Regions from separate parts of the Rufibacter sp. JT20002 genome, predicted to be linked through region 2. Evidence: riboswitches for the same ligand, from Rfam matches in the RefSeq annotation. Region 2 holds a riboswitch; the other holds the start of a gene.
The links. A riboswitch is a leader RNA that binds a small molecule or an ion and turns the genes downstream of it on or off. The one in region 2 is predicted to bind S-adenosylmethionine.
Positions count from the first base shown of each region.

Region 1: linked by a shared signal. The riboswitch ahead of metH (methionine synthase) and the one ahead of ACW9SV_RS20830 (SusC/RagA family TonB-linked outer membrane protein) in region 2 are both predicted to bind S-adenosylmethionine.

Region 1 is NZ_JBSZJY010000001.1:817,154-821,173, forward strand. It holds gene ACW9SV_RS03250 (Ig-like domain-containing protein) at 1-1,057, shown strand, start outside; gene ACW9SV_RS03255 (SAM-dependent methyltransferase) at 1,209-2,033, shown strand; gene ACW9SV_RS03260 (hypothetical protein) at 2,175-2,684, shown strand; SAM riboswitch class I at 2,859-2,966, shown strand; gene metH (methionine synthase) at 3,047-4,020, shown strand, end outside.
Region 2 is NZ_JBSZJY010000005.1:330,209-334,228, reverse strand. It holds SAM riboswitch class I at 576-680, shown strand; gene ACW9SV_RS20830 (SusC/RagA family TonB-linked outer membrane protein) at 1,160-4,020, shown strand, end outside.

The sequences.
Region 1 (4,020 bases), on a different contig from region 2:
CAACGTAGGCCCTACCGTTTCTATCACCTCACCTACCGCAGGAGCCACTTTCTCTGCCCCAGCCACCATCAACATCACGGCCAACGTCACAGATTCTGATGGAACAGTGTCTAAAGTGGAATTCTTTGTTGGAACCACCAAGCTACGGGAAGACCTGACGGCCCCTTACTCCTTCAGTTGGTCTGGAGTAGCCATGGGAACCTATTCACTTACGGCTAAGGCAACTGATAACCTAGGTAAGGTTACCACTTCTGCCGCTGTTTCAGTTACAATTACCAGTTGTGCTCCTACGTATACCATGGGTTGCTCAGATGGGGACTTCATCAACAACTTTAGCTTTAACACTCTGGTGAATAATAACTCGGGCTGCAGCGGCGGAACCTCCATAGGATACACCGTTTATCCCGCATCTGGAACCTATACCACTTCCGTTACTCCGGGGCAAGCCTATACTCTCAAAGTACAGTCTGGGGCAGCTTATCCGCAGGGATTTGGTGTTTGGATAGATTATAATGGAGACAGGGATTTCTCTGATGCTGGAGAGTTTGTGTACAAATCTGCTTCCGCTTCAACAAGCCTTCTGACGGCCACCATTACAATTCCAACCACCGCAGTTGCCGGTCCTAGGCAAATGCGGGTTAGAAGCCGCTACAACGCCGTCCTAGCCAGCACCGATGCTTGTAGCTCAATCTCTTATGGAGAGGCGGAGGACTATACCATTACCATCAATACAACCACTACTCCGGCGGTTGCTGCCATCAGCTCATCGGTAAGTGAATCAGAACTACAGGTTGGAACCGACCATACTTTCCGGGTATATCCTAACCCTTTCACTGATAACACTACCATTGAGTTCGCTTTTGCTCAGGATGAAGAATATAGTGTGAAGATCTATAGTGCAAGTGGCACCTTAGTGAAAACCCTTACCGCAGGTAAAGCAAAGGCTAAATCAATCATGCAGGTAGAGTGGGCAGATAATCAGACGGCAGCAGGTTTGTATTTTGTACGGTTAGAGTCTAAGCAGGGAGTGCAAACCCTAAGGGCCATGAAGAGATAGATTAGTTTACTACTTCTGAATCATGAACAGCTATAAGTCCTTGGCTCTTGGGGTCAAGGACTTATTTTTTGTTTTACTGTTACATTTCAGGAGAACATATTTTACATGGCTTGACAAGTTCCCCTAAAAGATAACTACTCAACATTAGAACTTGGCTGCGCGTAAAGGCAGCAGACCCAACTTCATTTCCATGGACGCTGCCCAACACCAGATACAACACCACTTTCCCCGGAGTACCCAATATGACCCTGAGTGGGTGCGTGAGCACTCCATGGGCGAAAATGTGCTCTTCAATCTGGAAAGCATCACGTCTCTCATTCCCTTAAAGAAAGGCATGCGCGTGTTGGACCTGGGCTGCGGCAAGGCAGCAAGTTCTATTTTCCTGGCCAAAGAGTTTGGAGTGCAGGTCTGGGCAGTAGACGAGGCTATCTCGGCCACCGCTAACTACAAAAGGGTGCAGGAAGAAAGCTTGGAAAACCAGGTGTTCCCGCTCCAGCTAGACGCCCGTTCGCTGCCGTTCCCAGAGGAGTTCTTCGATGTAGTGCTGGTTATTGACTCCTACACCTACTTCGGCACCGATGACAAGTATCTGCCCTACATCTGCCGGTTCCTGAAATCAGACGGGTATATTGGCATTGTGGACGTATGTTTCAAAGACGAGATTGAGACTATTGACCAAGTACCTGAGTTTCTGCGCGAAGATTTTCAGGCGTACTGGTACTACATCCATTCAGTGGCCTGGTGGCGCAAGCTCTGGGAAAAGACAGGCTTGGTGCAGATCAAAACCGCAGAACTTCTGCCCGCCGCCGACCTGATCAGAGAGCAATATGTGCGCGATTTTGAGGAACACGGTCAGAAAAAAGACCCGTTTGCCCGCGGACTGAAAAAAGATACCGAGCACCAAATCAGCTTTTTCAGGCTAATTGGCCAACGCACCTCCCGCGAGGCGTACTTGCAGTCTTATAAAAAAAGCTAACTTGCGAGCTCAGGTTTCAACCGGAAATCGCCCAAAAGCTTTTTACTAGTTTTTATCCACAGGTAAAATATTCCCAGGTTCTAAGAAGTTTTAGAAAGGCAGACCCCAGGATCGGTCTCTTTTGTGAAGAATCATTTTACTATGAAAAACAAACATCTTATTTTTGGGCTGATAATAGTAGTGCTCTCCCTCGCCAAGCTGGAAAGCGCCCAGGCGCAAACGGTAGGCCTTGGCCTTAGGGTGGGAGGGTATTCGGCGGGTATCTCCGGAAAGTATTTTTTCAGAGAAGACCGCGCCTTGGAGGGGATACTGGGAACGGGCTTCGGACGGCGAGGCTTCCAGTTAACCGGTTTATTGGAGCAACACGCCTCGGCGTTTGGCATCCAGGGGCTGCAGTGGTTTTATGGAGCCGGCGGGCACTTGGGCATTTTCCGCGGAAGATACTACCACAAGCCCTCCAGCAAACATTATGAAGACTCTTATGATAACACCCTCGTAACGTTGGGGGTGGATGGTATTGTAGGTTTGGAATATCAGATTACGGAAATTCCGATTTCAGTGGGCATCGATTTTAAGCCATTTTTCGAAGTCAACCGAGACGGTCTTTTCTTGTATGGCGACGGAGCTCTGACCGTCCGCTACACATTCTAATGCTTCCCCGAACCTACTTGAAAAGCCTGCCTCGTGCAGGCTTTTTCTATTTCAGGCCTTTCGTCTGTAGTCAGGCAACTCCGCTTTATACCTCTTTTGCTGAAACCTGGCCCAAAGCGCTTTAGCTCCACACCTGCATTTGCGGAATCCAACCGCAACCCGTATCTTTGCTACTGCTTATCAAGAAAGACGGAGGGATTAGGCCCTGTGATGTCTTAGCAACCCAATTCAGTTGGGTGCTACTTCCTACCCGCTGCACCTACGCGCCGGGGGAGATAAGTGACGGAACTCCCACGCACCTGCGCCCGCCACTTTCCTCTGCCCTTTCTTGAGCCGCAACTAACCCTTTAGGTTTGCACAAGATGACCCGCATTGAGGAAGAAGTAAAAAAACGAATATTAGTCTTAGACGGTGCCATGGGTACCATGATCCAGCGGTACAACCTCCAAGAGGATGATTACCGTGGCGAACGTTTCAAAGACTACCACTTAGATGTGAAGGGGAACAACGATTTGCTCTCTATCACCCAACCCCACATCATCAAAGAAATACACAGCCTCTACTTTGAGGCGGGCGCCGATATAGCCGAAACCAACACCTTCAGCGGCACCTCCATTGCCATGGCCGATTACGACATGCAGGATTTGGTGTACGAACTGAACTATGAGTCGGCCCGCATTGCCCGCGAAGCCGCTGACGAGTGGACTGCCAGAACCCCGGAGAAACCTCGCTTTGTGGCCGGAGCCATCGGACCAACCAACCGTACTGCTTCTTTGTCGCCAGACGTGAACAACCCTGGCTATCGTGCCATAACGTATGACGAACTGGTAGAAGCCTACACCGAGCAGGTTCGCGGACTGGTAGACGGTGGCGTGGACTTGCTGTTGGTAGAAACCATCTTCGATACGTTGAATGCCAAGGCGGCTTTGTTCGCCATTGACCAATACAGTCAGCAAACCGGCAAACGTTTACCTTTGATGGTTTCTGGTACTATCACCGATGCCAGCGGCCGTACCCTTTCAGGCCAAACGGTAGAGGCTTTCCTGTACTCCGTGTCACACATGCCGCTGTTGAGCGTAGGCTTTAACTGTGCGTTGGGTGCGAAGCAGCTGCGCCCGCACTTACAATCCCTGAGTAAGGCTTCTAAGTTTCATATCAGTGCTTACCCAAATGCTGGCCTGCCGAACGCCTTCGGGGCGTATGACGAAACGCCGGAGCAAATGGGCCAGCACATCCGCGACTTCCTGGAGAACAACTTCGTGAACATCGTGGGTGGCTGTTGCGGAACTACGCCGCCGCACATCAAGGCTATTGCTGAGATTGCGAAGCAGTATCC
Region 2 (4,020 bases):
GTTTTCACCCTTTTTTCAAAATGTAGCCCTGAAACAGAAAACCCATAGTAATGCTCCCAAAAAGGCAGGCTTACCCTCCTCCATTTTTAAAGCATTGTCTATAGGTATATTTTTCCAAACAAGGACACGCATATCGTCCCCCTTTGAAGGGGGTAGGGGGATGACAACTCATGCTGATTGACTACACATGCTGATCACACGCATTCACGATCTGTGGGGACAATCCCTTGTGGTTGCCCATGCACTTAGCAGAAGTTGGACGGTTCTTCAAGCCAATTGGTCATCCCCCTACCCCCTTCAAAGGGGGACGGAATGCGTGCTACTCTTAGAGTGGAGGTGGGCAACAGCCAAAGACTTATCATTTTCAGAATTCTCTTCCACAATGGACCTTCCAGCAGGTGATTGATTCAAAGAGTTGATTTGAATTATAAGCAGGAGAATCGCTTATTTATTTCTGCAGTGTTGGATTATTTGTATTTAGTCCAAGTGTTAAGGAAAACTTGGAAAAATTATTTTCTACAAAAAGGTTGTATTTGTAGAAAATGCACCCTTACCTTTAGGGCATCTTTATTGGAGATTTATAAAGAAGAGGCGAGAGAGCAGGCTCCAAGACCCTCTAGCAACCTTCGGCCCAGCCGAAAAGGTGCTAACACCTGCCCAATTTTTGGGAACTATAAATGAATGACCATGCAACCACAAATTTTGCAACCTCGCTTGACCCTTAACAGCCATCCTGCCTCCCGGCAGTTCCTGCACATGCAGGCTTGTTGTTGCTGTTAAAGCTGGCGCCACCTCCTTCTTTTCTGGCGTACCCTATTTCACCCTTCGGTGAGGCACGCCTATGTATTCCTGTTTCTTAACACAATTACCCCTATGAACCATTCTTTACCATCTTCTTCCCCGGAAGACCATGCTCCCCTTAGAGCATCCTTTCTGCCTTCTACTGCTGCTCTGGCCCTGAGCACCATGCCCCTCTGCGCCCGAATGTGTTGTTGTTAGACACTGTTTCGTTGCACTAATCCCATAGCAACTTTTCTGTTTTAAAAATCACCGGTGTCGTCCTGATGCCGGATAGGAATTGTCTTGTCTTTATAATTTTATAAAAATGAAAACTCATACAAGTAGTACTCTAAAAAGTCTAGTAAGTCTAGGAGTATTATTGGCAATATTGCTGGCGCATGCCGCGTATGCCCAAGTCCAGACCGTAAGTGGGCAAGTGACCGGCACCAAGGGCAGTGAAGCCCTGGCCGGCGTGAGCGTAGTCCTGAAAGGCACTACCAGCGGCACCTTCACCAACGCCGAGGGGCGTTATTCCATTCCGGCCAGAACCGGCCAGACTCTGGTGTTTTCCAGCATCGGGTACACGTCTGCAGAGGCCGTGGTGAATGGAACCACCGTGAACGTGAGCTTGAAAGAAGACACCAAAAGCCTGGAAGAAATTGTGGTAGTGGGGTACGGAACGCAGTCGCAACGGGCGGTTTCCAGCTCGGTGAGCACCGTGAACGTGGACGACCTCCGCGGATTACCAGTTTCTTCCCCGGACCAACTGATTCAAGGGAAAGCCGCCGGGGTGCAGATTTCCTCAGCCAGCGGTGCGCCGGGTGGCGGTATCAGCGTAAGTGTGCGGGGAGCGACTTCCATTAATGCCAGCAACTCTCCTTTATATGTGATTGATGGCGTGTTCATCAACAACCAATCATTGAGCAACCTGGGGCTGGGCGGACAAACCTTTAACCCGCTCGCTGATTTGAACCCTGCCGATATAGAAAGCATTCAGGTCTTGAAAGATGCCAACGCCACAGCTATTTATGGGTCAAGAGGAGCGAACGGCGTGGTACTCATTACTACTAAGCGTGGTAAGCTGAATGCAGGTTCCAAAATCAGTTTCCAGACCTATTTTGGCTGGGCGAAGGCGCCTAAGCTCTTTGAAACCGTAAATGCCCAGCAGGAAGCCGAACTCATCAACGAGGCGTTCCTGAACGATGGTGGGGCTTTCGCTTCCCGTCCGTTCCGTCCCAAAGTCGAGGGTGGCCGCGGCTTACCCGAGGAACAGACCACGTATTCCCGTATTCCGGATGTGTTCCAGACGGCCAAAACCCAGAGCTATGACTTGTCGGCTTCGGGTGGGTCAGACAAAAGCCGGTACTTCATTGGCGGTAGCTATTTCTCGCAAGAGGGGATTGTGAAACCGGCCCAGTTCGAGCGTTTCAGCGGGCGGTTCAACTTTGACCATAACCTGAGTGAGAAACTGACGGTGGGCATCAGCGCCTCGGGGGCGTACAGCCACCGCAACGTGAGCCGCAACGACAACAGCGCGCAGGGCGTGATCAACTCGTCTTTGTACGTGCAAACGTTTCTGCCCGTGTTCAATGAAGACGGTAGCTATGCCCGCCACAGCATCTTTGACAACCACCTGGCTCTTATTGAGAACCTGAACATCCAAGGGCACAGCAACCGCCTCATTGGGAACCTGTACGCCGAGTACGAGATTCTGCCTGGCTTGTCTTTCAAATCAAGCTGGAGCCTGGACTACAACAGCTACATTGACAAAGTCTACAACAACACCCAAATCAGCGTAGGTCTCCCGGCGGGTAACGGCAGCAACACGCAGTCCAGCCTGGTAACGCTTATCAACGAGCAGGTCTTGACCTACAATAAAGCCTTGGGCGATGACCACCGTTTGAACCTTGTTTTGGGAAATACCCTCCAAAGCACCAAGTACAACTTCCTGACACTTTCGGGCCAGAAGTTCCCGAGCGATAATTTCCAGGAAATCGCCTCTTCTTCCATCCAGACGGGTAGCACTTCTTCGAGCCAGAACGGCTTGGTGTCTTTCTTTGGGAGAGCGAGTTACACGTTCAGAGACAAGTACAGCCTGGATGGTAGCCTGCGCGCCGATGGTTCCTCTAAGTTTGCCGCCGGCAACAAGTGGGGCTACTTCCCATCAGTAGGGGCGGCCTGGATTATCTCTGAGGAGGCCTTCGCGAAAAGCCTGCCGTTTGACCAGATTAAACTGCGCGCCAACATAGGTTTATCCGGAAACCAGAACGGCATCAGTGATTTCCCATCACAGAGCTTGTGGAGAGCGGGTAGAAACTACCAGAACAACCCCGGCATCAGCCCGAGCCAGTTAGGCAATCCAGACCTGACCTGGGAAACCACCCGCCAGTGGAACCTGGGCCTGGACCTGGCTTTCCTGCAGAACCGCATCAAAGTGGAGGCCAACTACTACAGCAAATACACCAAAGACCTGCTCATTCAGGTGCCAGTGCCTTCCAAGTTGGGTTATTCCAGCGTATATGAGAACCTGGGTGAGGTGAGCAACAAAGGCGTGGAACTGAGCATTTCCTCGGTGAACATCCAGAAAGACGATTTCCAGTGGTCCACTGACTTCAACATCGCGAGAAACAAAAACCGCATTGAGAAACTGCCCACGCCTATCACCGCCCACTCCCGCGACTGGGTACGCATGGAACAGGGCAACTCGCTCTTCGCTTTCTGGGTGTATGACCAGCTGTATGTAGACCCGCAGACCGGCGATGCCGTGTACGATGACGTGGACAAAAACGGCACCATCACCACTGCCGACCGCAAAATCATGGGCAACGGCGCGCCGGATTTCTTCGGGAGCTTGAACAACACCGTCCGCTTCAAGCGGTTCGATTTAGGGGCACTTTTGTATTTTCAGTCCGGAAACGACATCATAAACCTGAACCGTTTCTTCCTGGAGCACGGCGGTACCCAGAGCGGCATCACCTTCTTCCCGAACCAGCTGAACAGATGGCAGAAACCCGGCGACATCACCGATGTGCCACGCCTGACCAAAAGAGGCAACAACTACACCCTGCCTAGCAGCCGCTACCTGGAAGACGGTTCCTTCCTGCGCCTGCGCTCCATCACTTTGGGCTACAACGTGCCTACCGAGCTGGTGAACCGCTTCAAAATCTCCAACCTACGCCTGTACGCCCTGGCCACCAACCTCTGGACACTCACTAACTACAGCGGCCTTGACCCCGAGGT